DNA from 2 places in the Roseateles sp. GW821-FHT09G03 genome. Region 2 is predicted to be linked to the other one. Evidence: predicted binding sites of a transcription regulator. Region 2 holds the regulator's gene; the other holds the start of a gene.
What was found. The regulator LexA, encoded in region 2, represses DNA repair genes until DNA is damaged. The targets are predictions, from matches to a motif close to ACTGTATNNNNATACAGT.
Positions count from the first base shown of each region.

Region 1: the regulator LexA is predicted to act here: its motif matches at 3,497-3,514, upstream of AC07OZ_RS03160 (putative DNA modification/repair radical SAM protein).

Region 1 covers NZ_JBWKOK010000001.1:694,134-709,463, reverse strand. The annotation lists gene AC07OZ_RS03180 (LysM peptidoglycan-binding domain-containing protein) at 1-54, shown strand, start outside; gene AC07OZ_RS03175 (acyltransferase family protein) at 220-1,356, shown strand; gene AC07OZ_RS03170 (AraC family transcriptional regulator) at 1,280-2,224, opposite strand; gene AC07OZ_RS03165 (NAD(P)-dependent alcohol dehydrogenase) at 2,376-3,434, shown strand; gene AC07OZ_RS03160 (putative DNA modification/repair radical SAM protein) at 3,536-4,903, shown strand; gene AC07OZ_RS03155 (TIGR03915 family putative DNA repair protein) at 4,903-5,847, shown strand; partial or broken gene AC07OZ_RS03150 (hypothetical protein) at 5,784-5,996, opposite strand; gene AC07OZ_RS03145 (VOC family protein) at 6,854-7,282, shown strand; gene AC07OZ_RS03140 (F-box protein) at 7,364-8,710, shown strand; gene AC07OZ_RS03135 (hypothetical protein) at 8,737-9,657, opposite strand; gene AC07OZ_RS03130 (polysaccharide deacetylase family protein) at 9,654-10,706, opposite strand; gene AC07OZ_RS03125 (protein kinase domain-containing protein) at 10,811-13,606, opposite strand; gene AC07OZ_RS03120 (type VI immunity family protein) at 13,706-14,587, opposite strand; gene AC07OZ_RS03115 (DUF4150 domain-containing protein) at 14,652-15,330, opposite strand, start outside.
Region 2 covers NZ_JBWKOK010000001.1:448,257-463,586, reverse strand. The annotation lists gene AC07OZ_RS02095 (ATP-binding cassette domain-containing protein) at 1-1,962, shown strand, start outside; gene AC07OZ_RS02090 (MarR family winged helix-turn-helix transcriptional regulator) at 2,135-2,683, shown strand; gene AC07OZ_RS02085 (organic hydroperoxide resistance protein) at 2,734-3,168, shown strand; gene AC07OZ_RS02080 (asparaginase) at 3,264-4,199, opposite strand; gene lexA (transcriptional repressor LexA) at 4,314-4,991, shown strand; gene AC07OZ_RS02070 (helix-hairpin-helix domain-containing protein) at 5,009-5,314, shown strand; tRNA gene AC07OZ_RS02065 (tRNA-Asp) at 5,381-5,457, opposite strand; tRNA gene AC07OZ_RS02060 (tRNA-Glu) at 5,560-5,635, opposite strand; tRNA gene AC07OZ_RS02055 (tRNA-Ala) at 5,697-5,772, opposite strand; tRNA gene AC07OZ_RS02050 (tRNA-Asp) at 5,820-5,896, opposite strand; tRNA gene AC07OZ_RS02045 (tRNA-Glu) at 6,079-6,154, opposite strand; tRNA gene AC07OZ_RS02040 (tRNA-Ala) at 6,198-6,273, opposite strand; gene gltX (glutamate--tRNA ligase) at 6,416-7,816, opposite strand; gene AC07OZ_RS02030 (O-succinylhomoserine sulfhydrylase) at 7,813-9,048, opposite strand; gene purF (amidophosphoribosyltransferase) at 9,048-10,559, opposite strand; gene AC07OZ_RS02020 (CvpA family protein) at 10,632-11,120, opposite strand; gene AC07OZ_RS02015 (SPOR domain-containing protein) at 11,189-12,160, opposite strand; gene folC (bifunctional tetrahydrofolate synthase/dihydrofolate synthase) at 12,325-13,722, opposite strand; gene accD (acetyl-CoA carboxylase, carboxyltransferase subunit beta) at 13,821-14,693, opposite strand; gene trpA (tryptophan synthase subunit alpha) at 14,754-15,330, opposite strand, start outside.

The DNA.
Region 1 (15,330 bases), 250 kb from region 2:
CTGGAACGCCAGAAGGCCGCCACGCTGAAGGCCAAGGCAGATCAGCTGAAGTGACCGGTCCGACCGGTCCCTCGTGACCGCATGCGAAAGAGGCGCTCCGGCGCCTCTTCGCTTTTGTGGCCTGACATCCCGGCGTGGTAACGCGCGTAACCGCCTGCCAGCAACACCGGCTCCTCCCGGCCCGGCTACGATCGCCGCCCCGCCACACCGCATGCCTTCATGGACGCCCGCACCCCGCGCAACTTCGCCATCGACTGCCTGCGCGGCGTGGCCATCCTGCTGGTGGTCGTGCATCACCTGGCGCTGCCGTTCCGGCTGCCGCTGGCGCCCAGCCTGCTCGGTCCCTGGGTGCCCAAGCGCCTGATCGATGCCGTCAGCTTCAACGGCTACGAAGCCGTCTTCATGTTCTTCGTGATCTCGGGCTTCCTGATCACGACGCGACTCCTCGAACGCCATGGCGATCTCCGGCGCGTCGATCTTCGCGCCTTCTACCTGGCGCGCGCGCGTCGCATCGTGCCGCTGCTGCTGGTCGTGCTGACCGTGCTGACGCTGCTCGCCGCGCTCGGCGTCCCGGATTTCGCGCCGTCGGCCAAGCAGTCGCTGATCGGCCTGCTGGGCTCCGCGCTCAGCTTCACCTTCAACTGGTATGAGGGCCGGACCGGCTGGGCCCCGGCCGCGTGGGACGTGTTGTGGTCGCTCTCGATCGAGGAGGTCTTCTACGTCGGCTTCCCGCTGCTGTGCCTGGCGCTGCCGCGCCGGCTGCTCGTCGTCGCGCTCGCCGTGCTGGCGCTGAGCCTGCTGCCGTTGCGGTCGCTGGTGCCCGTCAGCAACGAGGTCTGGTGGGAGAAGGCCTACCTGCCCGGCATGTCCGCCATCGCCTGGGGCGTGCTGGCCGCCCTCGTTGCCCAGCGTTGGCGGCCGGGCCCGCGTGATGCGCGTGCGCTCGCGCTCTTCGGCGGCTTCTGCGTGCTGCTGGTGGTCGGCTGGGGCGACCTCGTCCACCGCCACCTGTTCAAGAGCGGGATGTACGGCCTGTGCCTGGGCACCGCCGCGATGCTGATCGCCTTCCGGGCCCAGGCGCCCTCCCCGCGCAACGGCCTGCGCTGGCTCGCGCGCATGGGCCGCCTCAGCTACGAGCTCTACCTGACCCACATGTTCGTGGTGCTGGCGACGGTGACGCTGTACCGGACGACCTGGGGAGAGGCACAGACCTGGACCTTCATCGTCTACCTGCCCGCCGTCGCGATCTGCGTGGTCCTGGCGACGATGGTGGAACGCGTCATGACCCGCGCCCTTTCAATCGTGAAACGTCCCGCATCGGCGGCTCGCCGAACAGGCGCCGGTACTCCCGGTTGAACTGGGTCGCGCTTTCATAACCCACCCGATACGCCGCGGTGCTGGCGTCGATGGATTCGGTCAACAGCAGGCGGCGGGCTTCGTGCAGCCGGATCTGCTTCTGATACTGCAGCGGGCTCAGGCGGGTCATCGCCTGGAAATGGCGATGCAGCGTCGAGACGCCCATCGCCGCGCGCTCGGCCAGATCCTCGACGCGAACGGATTGCGCGTGGTGCTCGCGCAGCCAGGCGATGACGTCCGCGATGCGGCTGGACTGCGAGTCCCGCACCGCGATCTGCCGGAGATGGACACCCGACGGACCCAGCAGCAGGTGATAGAGGATCTCCTTGAGCACCAGGCCGCCGAGGACGGGGATGTCTCTCGGCCGATCCGCGAGTTCGCTCAGACGGGCGATCGCGTCGAGCAGCGGCGCCGTCACGGTCCCGATCGTCATGCCAGGGCCGGCGGGCTCGACGGGAATCCCATGGAGGTCGATCTCCGCCGCGACGTCCCGCACGACCGCCAGGTCCAGCCGCAGCATGATCGACAGGAAGGGCTGGAGCTCGCTGCCGTCCAGCACCTGCGCGATGGTCGGCAGGTCGACCGAGGTCAGCATGAAGCGGCCCGCGCCGTACTCGAAGGTCTGCGCGCCCAGCACGACCTGCTTGCGCCCCTGGACCACCAGCGACAGGCTGGGTTCATAAAGCACCGACACCGGCGGACAGAAGGCATCGCGGCGGTGGAAGGACAAGCCGGGAACACCATCGTCGACATCGCCCGCATGGGGCAGGCTGCGCAGGATGCGCTGCGCCAGACGCGAACGCGCGTCCGCCTGCGCGTCGTCAGGGAGTGGCCGCTGCGCAAGCGGGGAAAGATTCGGGAGCGACATGGCCGGCATCGTGCCGCCCGGTCCGTCGCGGGGCAAGCGCTCGCCGGCCGAGCGAGAGAAACGGGCAAGAGCGAGGAAGGATCGAGCTAACGGCATCGGGGCGCGCGACCGGACGATGCGGGCATTCCATTGCTCCATGAACGGACCACCCATGCACACGATCGGATACGCCGCGCAGAACGCGCACAGCCCGCTGGCGCCCTTCCCTTTCGAACGCCGCGCGCTTCGCGCCAACGACGTCGCCCTCGAGGTCCTCTACTGCGGGGTCTGCCACTCCGACCTGCACCAGACCCGCGACGACTGGAAGGAATGGGGGCCGACGCGCTACCCCTGCGTCCCTGGCCATGAGGTCATCGGGCGCGTCGTCGCCGTGGGCCCCGGCGTGACGCGTCACGCGGTCGGCGACAGGGTGGCCGTCGGCACCATCGTCGACAGCTGCCAGCACTGCGACCAGTGCCATCGCGGCGAGGAGCAGCTCTGCCGCGAGTTCCCCACGGTCACCTACAACGGACAGGACCGGGTGGACGGCACGACGACCTTCGGCGGCTATTCGAAGCACCTGGTCGTGCGCGAGGAGTTCGTGCTCAGGCTGCCTGCCGGACTGGATGCCTCGCGCGCCGGTCCGCTGCTCTGCGCGGGCATCACGGTCTATTCGCCGCTGCGCCAGTGGAATGTCGGACCTGGAAGCCGTGTCGGCGTGATCGGCGTTGGCGGCCTCGGCCATCTGGCCGTCAGGCTGGCGGTGGGACTCGGCGCGACGGTGACCGTGCTCACCCGCTCCGAAGCCAAGGCTGCCGAGGCGCACGCGCTGGGCGCGGATCGCGTCCTCGTGTCCACCTCCGCCGAGGCCATGGCCACGGCGGCGTCCAGCTTCGACCTGCTCATCGACACGATTCCCGTGCGGCATGACCTGTCCCCGTACCTGGGTCTGCTCGACGTCGAGGGCGTGCTGGTGATCGTCGGCAATCTCGGCGCCATGGAGGGCTTCAGTTCGCTGCCCCTGATCATCGGCCGCCGCCGCATCACCGGCTCGCCGGCCGGCGGCATCGCGCAGACGCAGGAGATGCTCGACTTCTGCGCCCGGAAGAACATCCTTCCCGACTGCGAGCTGATCGCCATCGACGCCATCAACGAGGCCTTCCATCGCATGGAACGGGGCGACGTCCGCTACCGGTTCGTGATCGACATGGCGTCGCTGGCGCGCGCTTGAGCCGGGTCCCCGCCGGCGGAGGAATGCCAGGACCACAGAAGGGCGGAGAGGTGGCGCCAATGGCTGTATATTCATACAGTATTAGCCGTATCCCCCATGCCATGGACCTCTCCCGCAAGCTCGCCATCCTGGCGGACGCCGCCAAGTACGACGCGTCCTGCGCCTCCAGCGGCACGGACCAGCGCGACTCCCGCGGCGGGACCGGCATCGGCTCGACCGAGGGCATGGGCATCTGCCACAGCTATGCGCCCGACGGGCGCTGCATCTCGCTGCTGAAGATCCTGCTGACCAACCATTGCCAGTACGACTGCCTGTACTGCGTGAACCGGTCGTCGAGCAACGTGGCCCGCGCGAAGTTCAGCGTCGAGGAGGTCGTGGCCCTGACGCTGGACTTCTACCGGCGCAACACCATCGAGGGCCTCTTCCTCAGCAGCGGCATCATCAAGAGCCCGGACTTCACGATGGAGCAGGTCGTGCGCGTCGCCCAGGTGCTGCGCGAGGAGCACGACTTTCGCGGCTACATCCATCTGAAGACGATCCCCGATGCCAGCGAGGAACTGCTGCGTCGCGCGGGCCGGTATGCCGACCGGCTCAGCATCAATGTCGAGCTGCCGACCGACGACAGCCTGAAGGACCTGGCCCCTGAGAAGGACACCGCCGCCATCCATCGGTCGATGGGCCGGCTGCGGCTGCACATCGACGAGGCGAAGGCGGCGCACCAGGCCGTGGCCGAGGCACCGATCCGCGTGCTGCCGGGTGCCGCCGCGCGTCCTGCCCGTCCGCCGCGCTTCGCGCCCGCAGGCCAGAGCACGCAGATGATCGTCGGCGCCGATGCCAGCGACGATCGCAGCATCCTGCGCAGCAGCGCCGCGTTGTATGGGCGCTTCCGGATGCGGCGCGTCTACTACTCGGCCTTCAGCCCCATCCCCGATGCGGCGCGGGCGCTGCCGTTGAAGGCGCCGCCGCTGGTGCGCGAGCATCGGCTCTACCAGGCCGACTGGCTGATGCGCTTCTACGGCTTTGATCACGAGGAGATCGTCGACGACGGCACCGGCCTGCTGCGGCTCGACGTCGATCCCAAGCACGCCTGGGCGCTCGCGCATCCGGAGCGCTTCCCGGTCGACCTCAACCTGGCGCCGCGCGAGATGCTGCTGCGCGTGCCGGGACTCGGCGTCGGCTCGGTCGACAAGCTGCTCGTGGCGCGCCGCGTCCGCCGTCTGCGCGCTGAAGACTTGAAGCAGATGAAGGTGCCCGCGCGCAAGGTGCTGCCGTTCGTCATCGTCGATGGCCACAGACCCGGTGCCATGCTGTCGGCCCCGACGTTCCTGGCCGCGCGTTCTGTAGCGCCAACAGGTGCTGCAGCGACGTCGAGTGCCACAGGCCCGACAAGCCCGACAAGCCCGACGAGCCCGACGAGCCCGACAACTGCGCTCGCGATGGCCATGCCGACGCAGATGGGTCTGTTCTGATGGTCCGCGTTCAGCTCGACGGTCCCATCGATCTCGATGGTTTCCGCCAGGCGGCGAAGCGGCTGATGGCGCTCGGCATCGCGCCCGACGATGTCGTCTGGAACACGGGCCACGAGGCGGGCGGCCTATGGGGCGAGGACGCTCACGAGAACGGACCCGCCCTCGCGGAGCGACCGTTTGAGCAGGACGCGCCAGCCGCAGGGACCTCGCCGGCCGCGTTCACCGTTCCCGCGACCTTCCTGTCGCTGTGTCGCACCGCCCTCCTCCACGCCGAGCCTCAGCGGTTCACGCTGCTCTACCGGATGTTCTTCCGCCTGAAGACCGAGCCCGGCTACTGGCGCGACACGCTGGACGCGGACCGCCGTCGCGCGGAGCGCCTCGAACGCGAGGTCCGGCACGAGATTCACAAGACGCATGCGTTCGTCCGCTTCGTGCCCGTCGAGGATGCCGATGGCGAGCGCCTCGTCGCCTGGTTCGAGCCGACGCACCACACACTCGAGGCCGCCGCGCCGTTCTTCGCCCGGCGCTTCGCCAACCTGCGATGGGCGATCCTGTCGCCACGGTGCTCGGTGTCCTGGGACGACGCGTCGCTGCAGGTCGGCCCCGGCGGGCGGCGCGAGGACGCGCCGCCGCAGGACGCAGGCGCCGAGCTCTGGCTGACCTACTACCGCAGCATCTTCAATCCCGCGCGGCTGAAGGTCGCGATGATGGAACGCGAGATGCCGCGCCGCTACTGGGCGAACCTGCCGGAGGCGGCCTTGATCGAGCCGCTGGTCGCGCAGGCCGAAGGCCGCGTTCAGACGATGCTGGAAGCCGGACCGACCCCGCCGCGCCGCATCCGCGAGATCGAACGCCCGCGCAACGCCAGCGCTGCGACCCCGGCGATCAGCATCGCCCAGGTCGACGGCTCCGGCACGGGCGACGGCACCGCCGACAGCGCGTAGTTGAAGCCCGACGCCGAGGACACCGCGTAGTCGACGAGGTTGCCCCTCCAGTCGCTGACCTGCGAGATGCCGCCCCAGTAGATCGTCGGCGCATTCGCGGCCAGGGCGGCCGTCGCCGACGGCCCCGCGGCGTTCAGGAGGCTGTTCATCTCCAGGTAGAAGTCCATGGCTGTCGCGTGCCCCGCGGAGATCGCCGCGGAGAAGCTGTAGACCGCGTACACGTTGCCGATGTCGCCGACGTTCCAGTGACTGGCCGTGCTGACGCTGCCGTCATGCGCCAGCGTCGTCGTGCTGTCCCAACTGGTCGTGTAGAAGCCGTCGAGCTGGTGGACGAAGGTCCAGTCCAGCGATCCCGCCGGCGTCCCGCCGCCCGTGCCCGGCGTCATCGAAGCCGACGTGCCGCCCGCGATCACGATGTTGTAGTGGACGATCAGTTCCGGGTCGAAGCTGCCGTCCTTGCGGGTGAAGGTGAGCGCGTCGGTCTGGTACGCGCTCATCGAGGTCGACGAGGTGCCGCTGCCCGCGACGCTCGTGGCGAGGCTGCCCGACAGATAGCCCGGGCCCAGCCGGGTCGAGGCCGACGCGGCCGAGCGGAAGGCATTGCCGGACGCATCGATGCCGTTCTCGGTCGCCGAGGCGTTCAGCCATCCCGGGGTGCCATGGTTGGACCGGCTGTCGGTCGCCTGGCCGGCGTGCACGTCGATGGTCTGTTCCGGCCCGGCGGGCGGATTGAATTGCGCCTGCGCCTGGGGCGCGACGGCCCACAAGAGTGCGGCAAGGAAAAGCGGTTTCATGAGGGAACTGCCTGCGAAAGACGTGCGAAGCACGAGAGAACCGACGCGAGCAATCGAGGCGCCCATGGCGGCGCTGTGCTGTCCCGGACTCCGGGGGCGCCGAACGGCGCCGCAGGAAAAACGAACGGCACGGCCGCCGCGTCCGGATAAGAACGCCGCTTGCCCCGTCCCTTTCGGGATGACACCCCTTCCATGATTTCAAGGAGATCCCCATGGAAACGCAGGAACTGCATCGCGGACGCCTCATCGACCACCTTCAGCTCGTCGTGCGGGATCTGCCCGCCAGCCGGAAGTTCTACGAGGCGATCCTGCCCCCGCTGGGCGTGCCGATCGGCGGCTCCGGCGACGACTACTTCTGGGCCGACGAGCTGTTCGTGTCGACCGCGGACAGCCAGGCCGCGCAAGGGCACCTGACCGGTCGTCATCACCTGGCCTTCCAGGCCAAGGACCGCGCGGCCGTCGACGCCTTCCACAAGACCGCGCTGGCCAACGGCGGCACCGACAACGGCGCGCCCGGCGAGCGTCCCTACCACCCGGGCTACTACGCGGCGTTCGTGCTCGACCCGGACGGCAACAACATCGAAGCCGTCTTCCACGGCGAGGCCACGCGCAGCGCGGCGTCGGTGAAGGTGACGTTCTGAGCGCTCGAACTTCTGGTCATCCAGGAGCACAAAGCATCGCCTGCGTCTGGATGGCTGTCGCTCGACCTACCGCTAAAGCGCATGGCTTCAACGAACGTCACCATGCTGCCGCCATCGGACTTAAAACGATTTGAGCTCGGTTCCTCAGAGCCCATCGAGGACGAACCGCCTTCCGACGAGATGGAGGCCCAGCAGGATCGCGGACTGGACGACCTGCCGCCCGAACTGCTGGAGCAGATTGCCGAGCACGTGCCGACGCGATCGTTGCAGGCCCTGGCGTGCATGAACACGCGCATGGGAAACATCGTCGACCGGCAGTATTTGAAGAGGCAGCAGACGCTCCGACAAGACATCGAGCGCTTCTCATGGACGTCCGGGCTGGACGACTTCCGGTCGCTGCTGTTTCTCATCCGACGTCTTCCGCGCGAGGATCAGGCCGCGCCGCTCCAGGCGCTATGTGCCCGCCTTGATCGATTGACCGAGGCTGAACGCAAGCTGGCCGCGGCAGCAGTTCTGAGGGACACGGCCGGGTTGCCTGAACGCCTGGTCAGTCAGTTGAGTGTCCTGGCGATCCACGGTTCGGCCGCCAGTGCCGTCATTGCTGGTGAGCCGATCCTTGACATCGCGATCTGCTTTGGAATTCGCAACACCGATGACTTGGTCCGGCTGGCCGTCAGCCACGGTCCCATCCAGGCAGCACTCGATGCAGGCGAAGACAGTGCGGCGCTCCTGAAGCGCTATCAAATTCCTGGCCACCAGCAACCGCTGAAATCCTCATCGCCGCACCTGAATCGTTTTCGAGGGGTGCAGGATCCCGCGCTCTACATGGCCCGTTTGCAGCAAACCCGTCGCGCTGTCCGCCAGGGCGAACCTGTGGACGCGGCTGTGAATCGATGCTTCGAAGGGGTCAACTTCCGCGCCGCCGATCGAGGTGGCCTTGTGCTGTGCGCGGTCGACGGTGTCGCCGGGGAAGCCGTCGTCCGTGGGCAGAACATCGATGCCATCGCCCAGAAGCATGGCATTGACACCGAGAGCGGACGCATGGAGCTGGAACGCCTCGCCTGCACCGGCGCTGCCGGTGAAAAAGCCTTGGCAGGAGAAAACGTGGCAGCCCTGGCGCGACACCATGGCATTCGATCCGTGCCCTACCAGTTGGCGCTGATGGGCGTGGCGATGAGAGGCGCACCAGGCGACGAGGTCAGAACGGGCAAGAAGACCGTGGAACAGATGACCCGCGAACATGGCCTCGAGCTCTCACAGATCGCGGACGCCATGGAGGAAGGAAAGACATCTCCCGGATGGCTCGACGGATTTCCAGGGACCTACTTCGTAGCGATGAGTGATTTGTCCTACCGCGCACCAGGCCCAGCCGAGTTTCTGGAGCACGAGGTCAAGTTAGGCAGAACGTCCTCCGTACCAAGGATCTGAGCCATCCGCCGGGCACTTTCACGTGCTCACTTCTTGTCCACCTTGTTCTTCGCCGTCGCCGCCGCGGCGGGTGTCTGCGCGGGCGCAGGCGACGCCGTCTTTGCGGCTGATTCGTCGATCAGCTGCCGCATCATCGCCGTCGCGCGCGCGTTCTTCGGGTCCACGCGCAGGCACTTCTGCAGCACCATGATCGCGCCGGACTTGTCGATCGCCGCGAGCTTCTCGGCCTTGCGCACGTAGAGGTCGGCCAGCAGGCGCTTCGCCGACGGATCGTTGCGGTCCAGCGGCGCGCGTTTCTCCAGCAGACGGATCGGCTCGTCGACCTCGCCCTGCGCGGCCAGCATCGCGATGTGCTCCAGCTCGTTGCGGTCCGGACCGGCGGCCGCGGCCTGGGACTGGGCTGACTCCTTCGCCGGCGCGCCCGAGGTCGCCGCCTGCGCCTTCGCGGGCGGCGCCGGTTTCGCCGCGACCGGCGGCGGCGCGGCCTTGCGCAGCGTCACGCGCGCCGGCTTGCCGAGGTAGCTCTTCTGGTTGCGTTCCTTCTCGAGCGCGCGCAGCGCGTCGGCCGCCGCCTCGTTGTCCGGCTGCAGCGACAACGCCGCGAGGTACTGCGTGGTCGCGCCGTCGAGGTCGCCCCGCTTGTGCGCGGCCTTGGCCTTGTCCAGGCGCTCGCTCACGCCGCTGTCGATCTGCTGCCGCGTCGCGGCCAGGCTGTCGCGGTAGCCGGCGTTGTCCGGGCGCAGGACGGTCAGCGCCTCCCAGGTCCACGCGGCGTCGGCCAGCTGGCCGTCCTTCGTCAGCTCCTGCGCGCGCTGGACCTGCGCCTGCTCGAACGCCGACGGCGGCGCGCCCGCGGTCCCTTCCGGGTTGCGCAAGGCGCCGGGACCGCCGGTACAGGCCGCCAGCGCGGCGGCCATCACCAGGGCCAGTGCAACGGCCGCCCTCATGGGGTCTGCCCGATGCGTCGGCTGGTCTGCAGCCGGGCCTTGAAGGCCTCGAGGTCGTGGTCGCCGAAGATCATCGTGCGGCGCAGCATCAGCGGCTGCGCATAGAAGGCGTTGCCGCCGGGGTTGACGGTCACCGCCAGCGTGTACTTCTGGCGCGTCAACGCGTCCAGCACCAGCTCGTTGGCGTCGCCGTAGGGATAGGCGTAATGGCGGACCTGGCCGGCCGTGCCGAGCTTCTGCTCGATCAGGTCGCGCGGGCCGGCGGTCTCGGTGTCGAGGTTGCGCTTGTAGCGCTCCTCGTTCTCGCCGGTGGTGCGTTCGATCAGGTTGCGGTGCGACTTCGAATGCGACTGGATGTCCATCAGCCCCGAGGCCTGCATCTCCGCCAACTGCGGCCAGCTCACCGCGTCGCCGCCCGCGCCGACGAAGTCGGTGTAGACGAACATCGTCGCCGGCAGGCCGAGCTTGCGCAGCACCGGGAAGGCGAGCTTGTAGACCGACTCGTAGCCGTCGTCGAAGGTGATCACCACGGCCTTGGGCGGCAGCGGCTCCTTGCCGTCGAGGTAGCCCGCGAGCTGCGACAGCTTGACGACGCGGTAGTCGTTCTTCGCGAGCCATTCCATCTGCGCCGCGAAGTTGCCCTGCGACACGGCCATCTTGCCGCCCACCGTGCCGAGCCGGTGGTAGCAGAGGATGGGCACGGTCTGGAAGGCGCCGGCGTGCACACCGACGGGGTTCATCGGCTTGAGCGGCACGATCAGCGGCTGGCCCGGCTCGGCCTTGGTGGCGCCGGCGTTGGCCTCGCTGATCTGCCAGTCGCGGTCCTCGCTGCCGAGCAGCCGGCCGGCGATGCCGCGCAGCGATTCACCGGCCACCGGCACGTAGATCAGCAGGCGGTCGCTGCGCGCGACGATCTCGCCGTTGGTCGCGGTCGTCGGCGCCTTCACGGGCGCAGGCTCGTTGAGCGGCGGCATCGCGGTCGGTGTCGTGACGCAACCGGTCAGCGCGAGCATCGCAGCCACCGCAACGATGACAGCGCCGCCAAGCATCGGACGACGCGGTGGGACTCCCTCTCCCGCTTGCGGGAGAGGGCGGGGGTGAGGGCCAGCGGCCGGCGAAGTACCGCTGGCCATGAATCCTTGCAACACGGACATCAGGCGGCTCCCGGCGTCGACGGTGGCACCGGCGGCGCGGGCTGCGTCTGCTCGTCCGCAGGCGCGGCGGAAACCGGCGCCTTGGGATCGGGCTGAGCGGACTGAGCGGACTCAGCGGCCTGCTGTCTCGCTGCGGCCAGCGCGCCGGACTTGCGCCCGATCGTCGTCGGCGCCTCGGCCTTGGCGGCGGAGGCCGCCAGCGCCTGCTTGTCCTGCAGCGCCTGCGCCATGCGGTCGAAGGCGGCATAGAGCAGGCCGAATTCATCCTTGCGCTGTTCACGGATGCGGAAGTCGACGCGGCCGCGGCCGATCTCGTCCAGCGCTTCCACGACCAGCTTGATGGGCCGCGAGAACCAGTTGGCGACGAAGAACATCGCGATCGCGACCGCCAGCACCGTCGTCACCGCGAGCACCGCCATCAGCGTGCGCGACAGCCGCGCGACGCTTTCCAGCGGGCGTTCCGGCAGGCCCAGCGCGACGCGCCCCACGGTCTTGTCCTGGAAGGTGATCGGCGAATCGAAGCCCAGGATCGCCGCGCCGCCCGCCGCGTGATACCGCGTGCGCTTGACGGCGCCCTGCTCGCCCAGCGTCTCGCCCGGCGGCGCCTGATACGGCTTGCCGACGGTGTCGGGCAGGCTGGACGCCGCGACCACACCGGCGCGGTCGATGACGGTGACGCTCTCGAAGTCGCCCGTCTTCATGATCTCCTGCAGCGAGACATCGACGGAGACCCAGTCCTCGCCGAGCGCCGCGGTGGCGTTCTGCGCGGCGATGAAGCGCGACAGCGCGGTGCCGTAGTCGGCCACCTGCTGCATCAGCGCCGCGTTCTGGCGCTGGCTGATGATGGAGCCGCTCACGGCCATCACGATGGCGACGATGCCGGCCATCATCGCGGCCCACTTCACGCGCAGCGGGATCAGCTTGGAGCGGCCCTTGTTGCGCGCCTCCTCGTCGATCTCGCCCAGCACCTTGACCAGCGCATCGGCCAGCTCCGCGCCGGTCTGGAAGCGGTTGTCCGGCGCCTTGGCCATGCAGCGGTCGACGACGCGCCGCAGCGACGCGGGGATCTCCGGTCGCAGCTTGTTCAGCGGCGTCGGGTCGTCCTTGGCGATCTTGAGCGCCAGGCTCACCACGCTGTCGCCGGTGAACGGGCGCACGCCGGTGAGCATCTGGTACAGCACGATGCCGACCGAGAACAGGTCCGAGCGCCCGTCGATCTTCTCGCCGTTCATCTGTTCGGGGGCCATATATTGCGGCGTGCCGAGCACGTCGCCGACGCGGGTGCGCTGCTCCCCCTTGGTCGACTCCATGTGGGCGATGCCGAAGTCCATCACCTTGATGTCGAGCGTGCCGCGCACGCGGGCGATGTTGCCGGGCTTGATGTCGCGGTGGACGATGCCGCGCTTGTGCGCGTAGTCGAGCGCGCGCGCCAGCTGGATGGCCATCACGACGGTGTCGCGGATGGGCAGCGGCGTGCCGGGTTCGAGCAGGTCGGCCAGCGGCTCGCCGTCGAGCAGCTCCATGGCCATGTAGGGCCGGCCGTCGACCTCGCCCACGTCGTGCACGGTGACGATGTTGGGGTGCGAGAGGCTGCCGGAGGCGCGCGCCTCGCGCAGGAAGCGGGCGTGGTATTCCTCGTCCTCGCACAGCGAGGCGTGCAGGAACTTGATCGCCACGTCGCGGCCGATGCTCGGATCGTGGGCCTTGAACACGCTGGCCATGCCGCCGCGGCCGATGCGGTCCAGCACCTGGAAGCGGCCGACCTGGCGCACGGGGGCCTCGTTGCTCGCGACCTTCGCGGCGAGCGTGCCGCCCGGCAGCGTGCCGGTGGAGGGGCGACGGTCGGGCTCCGGCGGCATCGCGCGCAGCGCCGCCACCGCGGCCGCCGCATCGGGATCGAGCACGGTCTCGGCGAATTCGGAGGCGCCGAATTCGGATTCCTCGGCATCGGCCACGGGCGCGATGAACGCGGGAGGCACCGATGCCACGGGCGGCGCCACTGGCGGTGCGACCGGCGCGGCAGGCGGCGTCACCTCGGGAACCGGAGGCGCAACGGGAGGCTTGGCGGCAGACTCGACAGCGGGTGGCTTCGAAACGACCGGCTTCGCGGCCGGAGCAATCACGGTCTCGTTGCCAGTCGCCGCGGTCGGCGGGAGGGAGGCGGCCGGCGTCGTAGGCGTCGAGGACGCCGAGGGCGTAGCCGGCGGCGTGGCCTTGGCGGTGGGTGGCAGTGCCGCCGCGGAAACGATCACCGTTTCATTGCCCGTGGGCTCGATGTCCGCGAACGTCTTGGCGGCTGCGGCGGGCGGCTCGACCGGCGCGGGAGGGGTCACGGGCTGGGCGGGCGCCGGAGGCGTGGGAGCAGATGTCACGGAAGCGGTTTCGGCGGGAACGATGGATTCAGCGGCAGGCGTCGGCGGAACGGGTTTCTCGGCGGGTGCGCGCGGGGTCAGCAGCGGGGCGGGCGCGATGACGGTGTGGTCGGTATCGACGGGGATGTCGGCCGGTTTGCGGCCGGCGCGCATCGAGAAGGTGTCGGGGAACGTCGGATCGATGAAGCTGATCTCGCGCTCGTGCTGGACGGTCTCGGGGCCGTCGTCGTGGGGCGGCTCGGGGGCGGGTTCCGGGGCCCGGGCGGGCACGGCGCGATTGGCGGCGGTGTCCGGGGGCATGCGGTCGAGCGGCGCGCCGGCCGGCACGATGCGTGTCGCGTCCGGATCGAACGTGGAATCGTCGGCCGCCGCCGGCGCGTTGCCCGGCTTGGCCGAGCGGGGATTGCCTTCTTTTCGTGACATCGAACGCCTCGCCGCGGCGAGGATCGCCGCCCAATGCGCATCGTCCCTGTCACGGGGATCGGGGGCAATGAACGAAAGTCACGACGCGCCTGTGGCAGATCAGGGCCGCAGGCGGTGCAGCCATTCGCGTGTCGCCTCTTCGTCCGGGAAACCCGGCAACGGAAAGAGGTTGTCCACCAGCCACGGCGTGAGCAGCCCGTTCACGCGTCGATAGGGGCTCAGGTCCGCCTCGCGGTTCATGTCTCCCTCCAGGGGCTCGGCAGCGGCCTGGACCAGCAGCCCGGCACCGATGCGCGCGGCGCCCGGGTGGCCCGAAAGCGTCCGGGCCGCGTCCGGGTCCCGTGCCAGCAGCGCGTCGCCGACGTAGGTCAGCCATTGCGCGCCCTTGAGCTCGGTCTGCAGGTTCTCCTTCTCGGCGATCAGGTCGCTCAGCGACACGCCGGCGTGCCGCATCACATGGGCGTGGAGCGCCTTGCCGCGCGCGCGGTTGATGTCGTTGTGGTCGAAGTTGAGCGCCAGCCCCCCATAGCCGTGCAGGAAACCCGATCGACCGACGGCATCCGCGACCCAGTCCCGAAGGCGCTGGGCCGGTTCGGTGACCGGCATATGGAACTGCAGGTAGCCGACGATCTGGCCGTCGTAGCTCGGGGAACACGAGTACTTGAGCGCCCACGGGCCGACGCCGTCCCCGACTTCCCCTGAGTCGATCACGATGGACAGGTCCGCGCGCTGTCGCGCGGCATCCTCCGCCAGCGTCCGCAGCTTCTGCGCCGTCGTCGCCGACACGGCCTGATTGCGGCGCGCGCTGCCTGCACGCACCCAGCGTGCCTGCGGCAGCACCCGCTCCAGGCTAGCGAGCAAGGCCGGCAGCACGCCCTCCGCCGCGGGACCGGTGTCGAAGAACAAGGTGGCGCCCAGCGTGCGCAACGCCAGCACTTCATCGCCATCTTTGAAAACGATCGTCTCTTCCTGTGGGTTCATCGGGTCGATTGTCCTGTCGCCGGCGCCGCTCGCGGCGTCGCCGTTTCTATGGTCTCTCTGTCGTCTACTTGGTATAGCCCTGGCATCCGCAGTCCTCGGGCGTCATGGGCGTGGGATCCTGGCCGGGCGGCTTCGAGATCCGACGATACGCGGAGATCTGGTCGTCGGTGAACTTGTCGCGCTTGCCGGGACCGAGGATCTTCTCGTAACTGAACTTGGCGTCGAAGATCTGCCGCTTGCCGGCGCGGTCGATGACCAGGTCTGGAAAACGCACTGTCTTCTGCCAGGGGTGCTCCTTGAACAGCGAGCACACCTGACGGATGAACTTGCGGGAAGGCTCACCGGCGGCATTCAGCTCGATCGGCGGGTGCGAGCCGTTGAGTGAGAGCAGCGAGTTGACCAGCTTGTCCAGCACGTTGCCTTCCATCATCGGCTCGATGGGCACGGGCGGTTTCTTCAGATCGGTGGGCATGAAGTAGGGCTGTTCCGGCGAGACTCCGTCCCCGAGCTTGCCCTCCTGCTTCAGCTTGTTCAGGCGGTCCTCGAAGTCCTTGGACGCACGGCCGGATCCGCGCAGCTTGCCCTTGTCGTACTCGGCCTGCGTCTCGCACAGCGCCTGGCAGATCGCGTTGGCTTCGGCCTCCGTCAGACCCGCGTCCATCAACGCCTGCTGCACGACGCCGGCCAGATTGGCCGCGTTCTCGTGGTTGTGGAACATCTTGTCCGTCAACCGCGCGGCGCCC
Region 2 (15,330 bases):
GTTCTCGATGACGCGAGCGTCGTGCTGCAACCCGGCGAGAAGGTCGGCCTGGTGGGCCGCAACGGCGCGGGCAAGTCCAGCCTGTTCTCGCTGCTGACCGACCGCCTGCACAGCGACAAGGGCGACGTGGAGATCCCGCGCCACTGGGCGCTCGCCGAAGTGGCGCAGCACATGCCCGAGACCGACATGCCGGCCACCGAGTTCGTGCTGGAAGGCGACGTCCGCCTGATGGCCGCGCGGCAGGCGCTGGCCGAGGCCGAAGCCGCCGACGACGGCCACGCCATCGCCGATGCCTACGCGCAACTGATGGACGCCGGCAGCCTCGACGCCCCCGCCCGCGCGCAGGCGCTGATGATGGGCCTGGGCTTCAAGGGCGCGCAGGTCGATGCGCCGGTCAACAGTTTCTCCGGCGGCTGGCGCATGCGGCTGCAGCTGGCGCGCGCGCTGATGTGCCCGTCCGACCTGATGCTGCTGGACGAGCCCACCAACCACTTGGACCTGGACGCCCTGGTCTGGCTGGAAGCGTGGCTGCAGCGTTATGAAGGCACGATGATCATCATCAGCCATGACCGCGAATTCCTGGACGCGATCACCAAGGTCACGCTGCATCTGGACGAGGCCAAGCTGCACCGCTACGGCGGCAACTACACGGCCTTCGAGTCGATGCGCGCCGAGCGCATGCTCCAGCAGCAGCAGGCCTTCAGCAAACAGCAGGAGCGCATGGCGCATCTGCAGAAGTTCATCGACCGCTTCAAGGCCAAGGCCAGCAAGGCCAAGCAGGCACAGAGCCGCGTGAAGGCACTGGAACGCATGGAACGCCTCGCGCCGGTGCTGACGGCGTCGGACTTCAGCTTCGAGTTCCGCGAGCCGCTGAACCTGCCCAATCCGATGCTGATGTTCGATACCGTCTCCGTCGGTTACGACACCGACGAAGGCGAGAAGGTCATCGTGCGCGGCATCGACCGCTCGGTGCTGGCCGGCCAGCGCTTCGGCATCCTGGGCGCCAACGGCCAGGGCAAGTCGACCTTCGTGAAGACGGTGGCGCGCATGCAGCGCGCGATGGGCGGCACGATCACCGAGGGCAAGGGCCTGTCGATCGGCTACTTCGCGCAGCAGGAGATGGACGTGCTGCGGCCTGATGAAGGCCCGCTGATGCACATGATCCGCCTGGCCAAGGAAGTCAGCCCGAACGCCCGCGAGCAGGAGCTGCGCGACTTCCTCGGCCAGTTCCGCTTCGTCGGCGACATGGTAAACCAGGAAGTGGGCAGCCTGTCCGGCGGCGAGAAGGCCCGGCTGGTGCTGGCGATGCTGGTCTGGCAACGCCCCAACCTGCTGCTGCTGGACGAGCCGACCAACCATCTGGACCTGCAGACCCGCGAGGCGCTGTCGATGGCGCTCAACGAGTTCGAAGGCACCGTCATGCTCGTCAGCCATGACCGCGCGCTGCTGCGCGAGGTCTGCGACGAGTTCTGGCTGGTGGCCGACGGCAAGCTCGCGCCCTTCGACGGCGACCTGGACGACTACCAGCGCTGGCTGCTGGACCGTTCCAAGGAAGCCGCGAAGATCGCGAAGGAAGAGGCCAAGCTGGCGCTGCGCAGCGCGCGCGCCAGCAGCGCAACACCTGCCCCTGCGCCGGTGGTTGCGGCGCCCGTGGCGGCCGCGCCGGTGCCGCCCGCCCCCGTCAAGCGCGACGACCGCAAGCTCAGCGGCCAGGCCCGGCAGAAGCTGTCCGAGCAGACCCGGCCCCTGCGCAAGGAGATGGAGCAGATCGACGCCCGCATGAAGGCCTGGGCAGACGAGCGCGCCGCGCTGGAAGCCCAGCTGTCCGGCGCCGGTCGGACGCCCGCGCAGATTGCGGACGCTGGCAAGCGACTGAAGGCCATCGGCGACGAGGTCGAAGCCGCCGAACTGCGTTGGCTGGAGCTCAGCGAGCAGGTGGACGCGATCCAGGCGACGGGCTGAGCCCCACAAGCTCCTTCCCGACCCCTCCAGTTCAACAACGCCCCGGCGACACCTGTCCCCGGGGCGTTGTTCCTTCTGGAACTTCCAGCCCTGGCCGCCGATAGTTCCCGTCAACCGCGCTCAAAGACCATTTCAATTGTGCGCAATTGAATTGCTCGCTATAGTTCATCCCATGCCGAACACGAAGCCCTTCAACCCGCCGGTCGCCGCCACCACGGCACGCCTGCACGACCAGCCGGCGCCTGCGGGCACGGACTGGCTGAAGCTCGATGTTCAACTGTGCTTCGCGCTCTATTCGACATCGCTGGCGATGACGAAGCTCTACAAGCCGCTGCTGGCTCCGCTGGGCCTGACCTATCCGCAGTACCTGGTGATGCTGGTGCTGTGGGAGACGGATGGGCCGAGCGTCTCCGATCTGGGGCAACGCCTGAACCTGGACTCCGGCACGCTCACCCCGCTGCTGAAACGGCTTGAATCGAGCGGCCTCATCGAGCGCCGCCGTGCAACGGCCGATGAGCGCCGCGTGGAAATCCACCTGACGTCCGCCGGCCGCGCCTTGCGTGAGCAGGCGGTCGCCATCCCAGAACACCTGGCATGCGCCAGCGCCTGCGGTCCCACCGAACTGGAGTCGCTGACAAGACGCCTGCATGAATTGCGTGGCAACGTACTGACCCACCTGGCACGCGATAACGCCGCCTCCAACGGGGATGGCAAGACCTGACCCCGAGCATCCGTTTTCACCCCCAACCCATCACCACCAAGGAGCCTCACATGGCCATCGAAAAAGCCCTCTACACCGCCACCGCCACCGCCACCGGCGGCCGTCAAGGCACCGCGCAATCGTCGGACGACCGCCTGAAGGTCCAGCTGTCCACGCCCAAGGCGCTGGGCGGCGACGACGGCGCCGGCACCAACCCCGAGCAGCTGTTCGCCGCGGGCTACTCGGCCTGCTTCATCGGCGCGATGAAGGCCGTCTCCGGCCGCAACAAGGTCGCCCTGCCGGCTGAAGTCTCGATCACCAGCGAAGTCGGCATCGGCCCCCACGCCAACAAGCCGGGCGCCTTCGGCATCGCCGTGTCGATGAAGATCTCGGTGCCGGGCATGGACCGCGCCGCGCTGGAAAAGCTGGTCGCCGACGCGCACGAAGTCTGCCCGTACTCGAACGCCACGCGCGGCAACATCGACGTCACGCTGACGATCGTCTGATCGTCCGGGTCCGGCCCGCTCCGGATTCACGATGAAAAAAAGCGCCGGCAATGCCGGCGCTTTGTCGTTGATGAGCGCCGCGGCGCGCGACGAGCTCAGCGGGACCGCAGCAGTGCGAGCAGCAATTCGATGCGCGCAGCCCACGGGGACAGTGCTGCCGCGGGCTCGTCGTTTGCGCCGACGATGCGTCCCTGCGCGCAACGCGTCGTGCGCCAGACCGGGACGCCCGCATCCTTCAGCGCCTGCACCGGCGCCTCCAGCGCCCGGTTCAGCGTGCCGTTCCCTGTACAGGCCAACACCAGGCCTTGGAGTCCGGCTGCGCGCCACGCGTCGAGCGAACGCGCATCGGCGCCCGCATGACTGGCGAGCACCTCGACCCACGGCCACCGCGACGCGTCTTCGGGCAGCACGCTCGCGCCCAAAGCCTCGCCTTCCGGCCAATCGCGGAAGCGGCGCACGATGCCCTCCTCCACCACAGCCAGCGGGCCGGCGTCAGGCCCGGCCTCGAAGGCATCGAGGCGGTAGGTGTGCGTCTTGCGCAGTTCCAACCCCGACCGGACCTGACCCGCGACCACCGCAACGACGCCGCGGACGCCAGCGGTCTCCGCCACGGCCACCGCATCGAGCAGGTTCTGCGGTCCGTCCGCTTGAATGGCCGTCGCCGGGCGCATCGCGGCCGTCAGGACGACCGGCTTCTCCGGCGCGAGCACGCGTTGCAGCAGGTAGGCCGTCTCCTCGAGCGTGTCCGTCCCGTGCGTGATCACGACGCCGCGGACCTCGGGGCGATCCAGATGCTCCCGCACCCGACGCGCGAGACGCGCCCAGGTCGCGTGATCCATGTCCTTGCTGTCGAGCTGCGCCAGTTGCTCAGCCTCGAGCGCCTTCGAGGCCAACGCGGGCACCGCGCCCACCAACGACTCGACCGACAGCGAGCCGGCCTTGTAGCCGACGTTGTCCGTCGCGCTGCCGGAGGCGCCGGCGATGGTCCCGCCGGTCCCGATGATCACGAGGGTCTGGGCCGCACTTTGCAATTTGTCGTCTCCTGTATAAAAATCCAGATGCTGGATGAATTCTCAGGCGGCTTTTGAACCCTCAAGGTCGCCTCGTCTTCGACATCCGCCCCTCAATGGAATAAAGGCTTGCTCGTGGACACACCGCCCAAACTCACTGCCCGACAACAGCAGATCTTCGATCTGGTCCGCGACAGCATCGAGAGCACCGGCTCGCCGCCCACCCGCGCGGAGATCGCGCAGCAGTTGGGATTCAAGTCCGCCAATGCCGCCGAGGAACACCTGCAGGCCTTGGCGCGCAAGGGCGTCATCGAACTGGTGGGCGGTACCGCCCGCGGGATCCGGCTGCCGTCGACGGCCCTGCGCCAGGTCAATCGCGCCCGGGAGCACAGCCAGTTCGCGTTGCCGCTGGCCAGCCTCGCGCAGTTGACGCTGCCGCTCGTGGGCCGCGTGGCCGCCGGCGCGCCTATCCTCGCCGAGGAACATGTCGAGCAGCACTATAGCGTCGACCCCTCGATGTTCTCGAAGGCGCCCGACTACCTGCTGCGCGTCAAAGGCATGAGCATGAAGGACATCGGCATCATGGACGGCGACCTGCTTGCCGTTCAGAAGATCAGCGAAGCGCGCAATGGTCAGGTGGTCGTGGCGCGCATCGGTGAAGAGGTCACCGTCAAGCGCTTCCAGCGTCATGCCGATGGGATCCGCCTGCTGCCCGAGAACCCGGACTTCGAGCCGATCGAAGTCACTTCCGATGAGGAGTTTTCGATCGAAGGGCTGGCGGTCGGTCTGATCCGCTCCGGCGGCTTCCACTGAATCCCGGCAGCGGCGTCGTGAGCGCGCGAAAGACGCACACCAAGGCGGCCTCGGCCGCCGAGTGTGCGACTTTGCGGCAGATTCCCAACATCGGGCCCGCGATGGTTCGGGATTTTGAACTGATGGGAATTCGCCAACCTGCGGATCTCGTGGGCGCCGACGCCTTCGCCCTGTATCAGCGAATTTGCAAGCTCACAGGCCAACGACACGATCCCTGCGTGCTGGATACTTATATGGCCGCCGTCGATTTCATGAACGGCAACGCTCCCCGAGATTGGTGGAGTTATACGGCGCAGCGAAAGCGCGAGTATCCAGATCTCTGATCACGGGACAAATCAAACGCACCAAAGAAAAAACCCTGCCGATTTGCATCGACAGGGTTTTAATGTTGGCGGAGTGGACGGGGCTCGAACCCGCGACCCCCGGCGTGACAGGCCGGTATTCTAACCAACTGAACTACCACTCCAGATACGACGCTATTGAGTGCGTCGATATCATTTGCGAACAAGTTTCGCTGCAAACCATCGATACCTTTCGGAACCGCGATGCAGCCAAGCCTTGTCGAACTTGGCGTCCCCTAGGGGATTCGAACCCCTGTAGCCACCGTGAAAGGGTGGTGTCCTAGGCCTCTAGACGAAGGGGACTGGACTTGCTTGTCTTGACTCGAACTGCGCGTACTCTGCAACCTCACACCCGAAGGTGCTCTGGTGGAGGTAAGCGGGATCGAACCGCTGACCTCTTGCATGCCATGCAAGCGCTCTCCCAGCTGAGCTATACCCCCGAATGCTTTCGCATCGAATCGGTACGCCGCCCGAGTCTCAACTGTGTTGGCGGAGTGGACGGGGCTCGAACCCGCGACCCCCGGCGTGACAGGCCGGTATTCTAACCAACTGAACTACCACTCCAGATACTCAAGATCTTTCGATCTATCGCATCAAACTTTTCCTGCTTTGATTCGATCAATTGCTTGATGTCATCGCTGCGTCGATTTCGTTACTGTACCTGATTTTGACAACGATCAAATCGATTTCCGAAGAATTTTTCGATTTTCTCGTTCAATCTCTGGTCAATAACCAAGTTCGAAACTTGGCGTCCCCTAGGGGATTCGAACCCCTGTAGCCACCGTGAAAGGGTGGTGTCCTAGGCCTCTAGACGAAGGGGACTGAACCTTCTTCTCTTGAACCGCGCGCCACGCAAACTGAAGTTTGGTGGAGGTAAGCGGGATCGAACCGCTGACCTCTTGCATGCCATGCAAGCGCTCTCCCAGCTGAGCTATACCCCCTTCGGGGATTCGATCCGGCTTCTTTTCAGCTTTTGAATTTCATCGGGGAGCTTGCGCTCCCCGTTTTGATTCATCGTTGCCGCTTCGAAGTTCGTTTCGAACGTCGCGCTGTTCAAGCGAGAACGAGAGTATAGATCGAGTTTTAAACGGAACGCAAGCGGTTCAACAAAATTTCTTTGTCGAAAAGTTCCAGCACCGCATCCACCGACGGCGTCTGCGAACGGCCACAGGCCAGCACTCGCACGGGAATCGCCAGTTGCGGCATCTTCAGACCGTGTGTGGCTATGGTTTCCTTGATGGCCCCACTGATGGCGGCCTTGTCCCACACCGCCAGCGCTTCGAGTTTGTCCGCGAAGGCCAGCACGGCCGGCTTGATCGCGTCGGTCAGGTGTTGGGCGCGATCAGTCTCGCTCGGGGTCACTGGCGACACATACATCGCCAGCCAGTCAGTCAGCGCCACCGTCGTGCTGCAGCGGTCCTTGAACAGGCCGCACATCGCTTCCAGGCGCTCCGGCGCGGCCAAGCCCCGCTTGGTCAGCTGCGCCGCGACCAGCGAGGCCAGCCGCGCATCGTCGGCCTGCTTGATGTAGTGCGAGTTGACCCATTCCAGCTTGGCCGGATCCCATTGCGCGGGGCTCTTCGAGATGTGGCTGCCGTCGAACCACGACACCAGTTGCGCCACGCTGTAGAGCTCGTCGTCGCCGTGGCTCCAGCCCAGTCGCGATAGATAGTTCAGCATCGCCTCGGGCAGATAGCCGTTCTCCTCGTACGCGGTGACGCTGACCGCGCCACGGCGCTTGGACAGCTTCAGGCCGTCGTCGCCCAGGATCACGGGAATGTGGCCGAACGCCGGCAGCGCCGCGCCCAGTGCGTTGAAGAGGTTGATCTGCCAGGGCGTGTTGTTGATGTGCTCGTCGCCACGGAAGACGTGCGTGATCTTCATGTCCCAGTCGTCGATCACGACCGCGAAGTTGTAGGTCGGCACGCCGTCGGGACGCAGCAGGATGAGGTCGTCGATCTCGCGGTTGTTGATCGTGATCGGCCCCTTGACCAGGTCATCCCAGGTCACGTCGCCATCGATCGGATTCTTGAAGCGCACCACCGGTTCGATGTCGGCGGGGATCGCCGGCAAGGTCTTGCCCGGCTCCGGACGCCAGGTGCCGTCATAACGACGCTTCTCGCCGCGGGCCTCCTGACCTGCCTTCATCGCGGTGAGCTCCTCGGGCGAGCAGTAGCAGCGGTAGGCGGTGCCGGCCGCGATCATCTGCTCGATGACCGCGTGATAGCGTTCCAGGCGCTGCATCTGGTAGATCGGACCTTCGTCGTACTCGAGGCCCAGCCACTTCATCGAGGCCAGGATCTGGTCGACCGAATCCTGCGTCGACCGCGCGACGTCGGTGTCCTCGATGCGCAGCACGAATTCGCCGCCATGATGGCGCGCGTACGCCCAAGAGAACAGCGCCGTGCGCGCCGTGCCGAGGTGCAGGAAGCCCGTCGGCGACGGGGCGATGCGGGTGCGGACCGGGGTGGAGGGAGTCGTCATAGGGAATTCAAACCGCGGGCCAGGTCGGCCTTGATGTCTTCGATGTCTTCCAGGCCGACCGCGACGCGGATCAGACCCTGCGTGATGCCGGCCGCCTGGCGCTGCGGCTCGGTGAGCCGGCCGTGCGAGGTGCTGGCCGGATGCGTGATGGTGGTCTTGGTGTCGCCGAGGTTGGCGGTGATCGAGCAGATCTTCGTCCGGTCGATCACGTGGAAGGCGACGGCACGGCCGTTGTCGTCCGCACTGCTCTTGACGATGAACGACACCACCGCCCCGCCCTGCCCGCCTTGCTGGCGCATCGCGAGCTCATGCTGCGGATGCGACTTCAGGCCCGGGTAGTAGACGCGCTCGATGGCGGGATGCGCCTCCAGCCATTCGGCCAGCACCGCGGCACTGGCGGTCTGCGCCTTCATGCGCACCGACAAGGTCTCCATGCCCTTGAGCACGACCCAGGCGTTGAACGGCGACAGCGACATGCCGACCGAGCGCATCACCGGCGTGAACACCTCATCGACGTACTTCGCCGAGGCGCAGATCGCGCCCGCGATCACGCGCCCCTGGCCATCGAGGTACTTCGTGCCGGAATGGATGATGAAGTCCGCGCCCATCTTCGTCGGCTGCTGCAGCGCGGGCGAGGCGAAACAGTTGTCGACGGCCAGCAGCGCGCCGTGCGCGTGCGCGATCTCCGCCAGCGCGGCCACGTCGCAGACTTCCGTCAGAGGATTGGTCGGCGTCTCGGCGAACAGCAGCCTGGTGTTGGGCTGCAGCGCGTTCTTCCACTCGGCCAGGTCGGTCTGCGACACGAAGGTCGTCTGGACGCCGAACTTGCCGAACTCGCCCTGCAGCAGCTTGATGGTCGAGCCGAACACCGAGCGCGAGCACACCACATGGTCGCCGGACTTCAGCAGGCCCATGACCAGCAGCATGATCGCGGACATGCCGGACGAGGTCGCGATGCAGGCCTCAGTGCCTTCGAGTGCCGCGAGCCGGCGCTCCATCATCATGACCGTCGGATTCGAGAAGCGGCTGTAGACGAAGGCCTCCTCCTCGTTGGCGAAACGGCGCGCGGCGGTGGCCGCGTCCGGATGCACGAAGGAGCTGGTCAGGTACAGCGCTTCCGAGTTCTCGCCCCAGGGCGACGGCGGCAGGCCCTCGCGGACGGCGAGCGTGTCCAGCCGCACGTCGGCCGGCAGGTCCACGCGCGGGATGCCGCCCTTCTTCTCATTGCTCATCACTGGTCTCCGCCGCTTTGCAGCGCCAAGCGGCTGCGCGCCGGCAGGTCCTCTTCCTCGGGCTGCGACTTGCGCTGCGCCTGCATGGTCGCGAAGTCCTCGACCGAGACGTCGCCGGTGATGTAGGTGCCGTCGAAGCACGAAGCCTCGAAGCCGTTCAGACCCGGACGGAGCTGGCCGACCACGCGCTTCATCGCATCGACGTCCTGGTAGATCAGCGCGTCGGCGCCGATGAACTGCCGGATCTCCTCGATCGAACGGCCGTGGGCGATCAGTTCTTCCTTGGTCGGCATGTCGATGCCGTAGACGTTGGGGAAGCGCACCGGCGGCGCGGCCGAGGCCAGGTAGACCTTGTTCGCGCCGGCCTCGCGGGCCATCTGGACGATTTCCTTGGAGGTCGTGCCGCGCACGATGGAGTCGTCGACCAGCAGCACGTTGCGGCCCTTGAATTCGAGGCCGATCGCGTTGAGCTTCTGGCGCACCGACTTCTTGCGCGTGGACTGGCCCGGCATGATGAAGGTCCGGCCGACATAGCGGTTCTTGACGAAGCCTTCGCGGTACGGCTTGCCGATGCGATGCGCGAGCTGCATTGCCGACGGGCGGCTCGATTCCGGGATCGGGATGACGACGTCGATCTCGCTGGGCGGGATCGTCGAGATCAGGCGCTGGGCCAGCGTCTCGCCCATGTTCAGGCGGGCCTGGTAGACCGAGATGCCGTCCATCACCGAGTCCGGGCGCGCCAGGTAGACGAACTCGAACATGCAGGGATTCAGCGTCGGGTTCTCGGCGCACTGCTGCGTGTGGACCGTGCCCGCGGTGTCGATGAACAGGGCCTCGCCGGGCGCGAGGTCGCGCGTCAGCACGTGGCCGGTGCCTTCCAGCGCCACGCTTTCGCTGGCGACCATGACCTCGCCGTCGGCGGCCTGGCCGAAGCACAACGGCCGGATGCCGTAGGGATCGCGGAACGCGAGCAGCCCGTGTCCGGCGATGAGCGCGATCACGGCGTAGGAGCCCTTGATGCGCTTGTGCACCGTGCCCACGGCCTTGAAGATCTGCGCCGGCGTCAGCGGCAGGTCGCGGCCGGCCATCTCCAGCTCGTGCGCGAGCACATTGATCAGGACTTCGGTGTCGCTCTCGGTGTTGATGTGGCGGCGGTCGACGTCGAACAGCTCATCCTTCAACGCATGCGCGTTGGTCAGGTTGCCGTTGTGGACCAGCACGATGCCATAGGGCGCGTTGACGTAGAACGGTTGCGCCTCTTCCTCGGAGTAGGCGTTGCCCGCCGTCGGATAGCGGACCTGGCCGAGGCCGACGTTGCCGGGCAGTCCGCGCATGTTGCGGGTGCGGAAGACGTCGCGCACCATGCCGCGTGCCTTGTGCATGAAGCACTTCTGACCCTGCATCGTGACGATGCCGGCCGCGTCCTGGCCGCGATGCTGCAACAGCAGCAGCGCGTCATAGATCAGCTGGTTGACCGGCGCCTTGGAAATCACACCGACGATGCCGCACATGGGGAGGTCCTTAATGCTTCTGGAACGGGAAGAAAACGACGAGGAAAGCGACGGCCAGGGCGCTCGTGACGCTCAGGCCGGAATGTAGTCTTGCAGGGCCGCGGGCAACAGCGGCTTCACCTGCGTGAGGGTTGCCTGCAGCCAGGGCGCGATCTGCGATTCGGTCCACGGCTGCGACCGCACGGCCGGCGTCATGTCCACGATGACGGTCGCCAGCAGTGCCAGCAACACCGCGCGCAGCACGCCGAAGGCCGCGCCGCCGAGCCGGTCCAGCACGCCCAGCGGCGTCGCGTGGATCAGCGCCCGGATCAGCTTCGCGCCAAGACCCCAGATCAGCAGCACCAGGATGAACGCCAGCACCAGTCCGACGGCATGGATCAGCGACGGGCCGATCTTCTCGGCCGGCAGCAGGCCCTCGATGAACGGCGCCACGAAGGGCGAGGCCGCATACGCGACCAGCCAGCCGGCGATGGTCATCAGCTCGAAGACCAGGCCGCGCCACGCGCCCAGCAGCACCGAGACGAGGAGCAGGCCCAGCAGCGCGAGGTCGACCCAGTTCATCGCGATGATCGGACGTGCGCTGGGAAAAGGTCATGGTCGTGCATCGTGGCGTGCTCCGTGCCGGCCCGTCAGAGCGTCAGCACGGCCGACGAAAGGCCACCGCCGCGGACCTTGGCCGCGACCTTGTCCGCCTCGTCGCGCGAGTTGAACGGTCCCACCCGGACGCGGATGCGCTTGCCGTCCGCCGTGTCGACCGCTTGCGTGTAGGTCTTGAGGCCCATGCGCTCGACCTTGGACCGCACGTCCTGGGCGGCCTTGCCGTCGGCGTAGGCGCCGACCTGCACGATGAAGCGCGCGCCGGAGACCGCCGCGGCGTCGGGCTTCTTGTCGGCCGAACGGCCGTCCAGCAACGCCTGGGCACGGGCGGCATCGGCCGACCGGGTGTCTGGCTTCGGGTCGGGCTTGCGCTCCGGCTTGGCTTCGACCTTGGGCTCGGGTTTGCGCTCCGGCTTGTTCTCCGGTCTGGTCTCGGCCCGGGCCTCGGGCTTGTGTTCAGGCTTGGTCTCGACACGCGCCGGGCGCGCCGGTTCGGCGATCGTCGCGCGCTCGTCGGGCTTGGTCTCCATGCGCGTGGGCGGCATGGCCTGGGCCACTTGGTCGGCGACCGGATCCCGCGGCGCTTCCGGCGGCGGGACCGGGCGGTCGGCGGCGGCCTGCTCGGCGGACTCCGTGATGATGCCGCGGCCGGCGTCACTGCCGGTGGCCTGGCCGCGCGAGGTCTGGGCGGTCGGCGCGGGGATCGTCAACGGCGTGGCGCCGTCCTTGCGCGGGATGTCGATCGGCAGGTCGACGGGGATCGGACGCGGCTGGGTCTCGAAAAGCAGCGGGAACACGATCACCGCGACGCCCACCAATACGGCGGCGCCGATCAGGCGCCGGCGCGCCCGCAGACGCAGTTGCTGGACATCGTCGACCGCCTCGGCGCCGCCACGGGCGCGACCGCGCCCACCGTCTCCGGAACGGCCCCGCTCGGCCCGTTCACCGCCTCGGTCGCCGGAGTCGTTCGTTTCGCCGCGCTTCAGGAAGGACAGAAGACCCATGTACTCGGAGGACCTGGTTGATGCCGCGCCGTCGCCGCGGGAGTGCCTCCGGGACCCACGGCCCCGGAGCGGAAAGCGGCCCCTCCGTAGTTACGGACGGGGCCGCCGACTTCAACTGCGAGAGATTCGAATGCAGCGTTGCGAAGCGCTCAATGCCACCCGCTTCAAGACTCGGATTCCGGCTGGACGCCGCCGCCCAGTCTCGGGATGCCGTTCTTGAGCACGCCGCCCACGGTGAAGAACGAACCGAAGACCAAAATTCTATCAGCGGGGTCCGCCTCGGCCGCCGCCGCGGCCAGGGCCGATGCGGGGTCCGGATGCAGCGACGCGCCGACGTCCTTCGGCGTTTGCAGCGTGCCGGCCGCGCGAGCCTCGTCGAAACGCGCCTGCAGCGCCTGGGCGCTCGCCGCACGCGCGATCGGCAGGTCGCAGAAATGCCAGTGGTCGATCAGCGGCGAGATGCGCGCCAGGATGTTGGCGAGGTCCTTGTCTGCCATCGCGCCGAACACGGCCCGGGTGCGCGGATAGAAGCCCATCTGGTCGAGGTTCTGCGCCAGCGCTGCCACCGCATGCGGGTTGTGCGCGACGTCCAGCACCAGCATCGGCGAACCCGGGATGACCTGAAAGCGTCCCGGCAGTTCGACGAGGGCCAGCCCTGCGCGCACCGCCTGCGCGGAGATCGGAAGCCGCTCATACAGCGCCTCGAACACCGCGAGCACGCCCGAGGCGTTCAGCAGCTGGTTCACGCCGCGCAGCGCCGGGTAGGACATGCCGCTGTAGCGCCGCGCGCGTCCGGCCCACTGCCACTGCTGGCGGTCGCCGGAATAGCTGAAATCGCGTCCGAGTTGGCGCACTTCCGCGCCGATCGACTCGGCATACGCCGCGATCGAGGCCGGCGGCATCGGATCGGACACGATCGCCGGCTTGCCCGGCCGCATGATGTGCGCCTTTTCGCGGCCGACGGACTCGCGGTCCGGGCCGAGGTACTCGGTGTGATCCAGGTCGATGCTGGTGATGACACTGCAGTCGGCGTCGATGACGTTCACCGCATCCAGGCGCCCGCCCAGGCCGACTTCCAGGATCACCAGGTCCAGCGGTTCCGACGCGAGCTTGTGCAGGATCGCCAGCGTCGTGAACTCGAAATAGGTCAGCGCCAGTTCACCGCGGGCCTTTTCCACCGCTTCGAAATGCGGCAGCAGCGCTGCGGCGTCGACCGGCTGGCCGCCGACGCGGCAGCGCTCCTGGAAGTGCACCAGGTGCGGCTTGATGTAGAGACCGACACGGTACCCCGCCTGCAGCGCGACGCTTTCCAGCATGGCGCAGGTGGAGCCCTTGCCGTTCGTGCCGGCGACCATCACGACCGGCGTATCCGGGCCGAAGTTCAGGTTCAGGCGTTGGCGCATCTCGGCGACGCGCGCCAGCGTCATGTCGATCTCCTTCGGATGCAGCCGCTCGCAACGGGCCAGCCAGGCGTCGAGCACCTGCTGCGCGTTGCCGCCGGGGGTCAGCACGGGAATGGAAAGATCGTTCGAGACGGCTGAGGGGGACGAAGTGGAGGACATCGGAAATTCCAAGGCTCAAATGAAGACGGCCAGACCGGGAGTGGTCTGGCCGTGCTGAGTACCGTCACCACCCCGGGGGTGGTTCGCAGCCGCGAACGTCAGGCGACCGCGTCGGAGCTCTGCCGCTGCAGGATGGCCAGGTTGCGGGCGATGACCTCGCGCAGCTTGCGGCGGTCGACGATCATGTCGATCGCGCCCTTCTCCATCAGGAACTCGGCGCGCTGGAAACCCGGGGGCAGCTTCTCGCGCACGGTGTTCTCGATGACGCGCGGGCCGGCGAAGCCGATCAGCGCCTTGGGTTCTGCGATCACGATGTCACCCACGAACGCGAAGCTCGCCGAGACGCCGCCCATCGTCGGATCGGTCAGCACGCTGACATAGGGCAGCTTCGCCTTGGCCAGGCGCGTGAGCGCGGCGTTGGACTTGGCCATCTGCATCAGCGAAAGCAGGCCCTCCTGCATCCGCGCGCCGCCGGTAGCGGTGAAGCAGATGAAAGGGGTCTTCTGCTCCAGCGCGGTCTCGACGCCGCGCGCGAAGCGCTCGCCGACCACGGAGCCCATCGAGCCGCCCATGAAGTCGAACTCGAAGCAGGCCGCCACGACCGGGATGCTCATCACCGCGCCGCCCATGACGACCAGCGCGTCGGTCTCGCCGGTCGATTCCAGCGCTTCCTTGAGCCGGTCCGGATACTTCTTGCTGTCCTTGAACTTCAGCGCGTCCACGGGCAGCACTTCCTGGCCGACCTCGTAGCGGCCTTCGCCGTCCAGGAACGCGTCCAGGCGGGCCCGGGCGCCGATGCGGTGATGGTGACCGCACTTCGGGCAGACGTTGACGTTCTGCTCGAGGTCGGTCTTGTACAGCACCGTTTCGCAGGACGGGCACTTGATCCACAGGCCTTCCGGCACCGTGCGGCGCTGGTCGGGGTCGGTCTGCTGGATCTTCGGGGGAAGCAGTTTCTCAAGCCAACTCATGGCGGGCTCCTATAGCTAAGGCCGGACGGCCGAGCGGGGTATCGACACCGTCGACCCTGTTCAGGCGTCCAGCGCGGCGCGGATGTCTCGGATGAAGGCCGCCGCCTGGATCGCGACATTATCCCTTGTCTGGGACTCGATCAGCTGGACGAGGGCCGAACCGATCACCACCGCGTCCGCATGGCGCGCCACGGCGGCCGCCGTGGCGCCGTCGCGGATGCCGAATCCGACGCCCAGCGGGATGCTCACGTGCTTGCGCAGACGCGGCATCGCCTCGGCGACGGCGCCGGTGTCCAGGTGGCCGGCGCCGGTCACGCCCTTGAGGGAGACGTAGTAGACGTAGCCGCTGGCGAGCTGCCCGATGCGGGCGACGCGCTCGTCGGTCGACGTCGGGGCGAGCAGGAAGATCGGATCCAGCCCCTGCGCCTTCAGCGCGGCGGCGAAGGCCTCGGATTCCTCCGGCGGGTAATCGACGATCAGCACGCCGTCGACCCCGGCGGCCTTGGCCTCGGTGACGAAGCGCTCCAGGCCGAAACGCTCGACCGGGTTGGCGTAACCCATCAGCACGACCGGCGTCGCGTCATCCTGCCGACGGAAGTCGCGGACGATCGCCAGCACATGCGTCAGCGTGATGCCC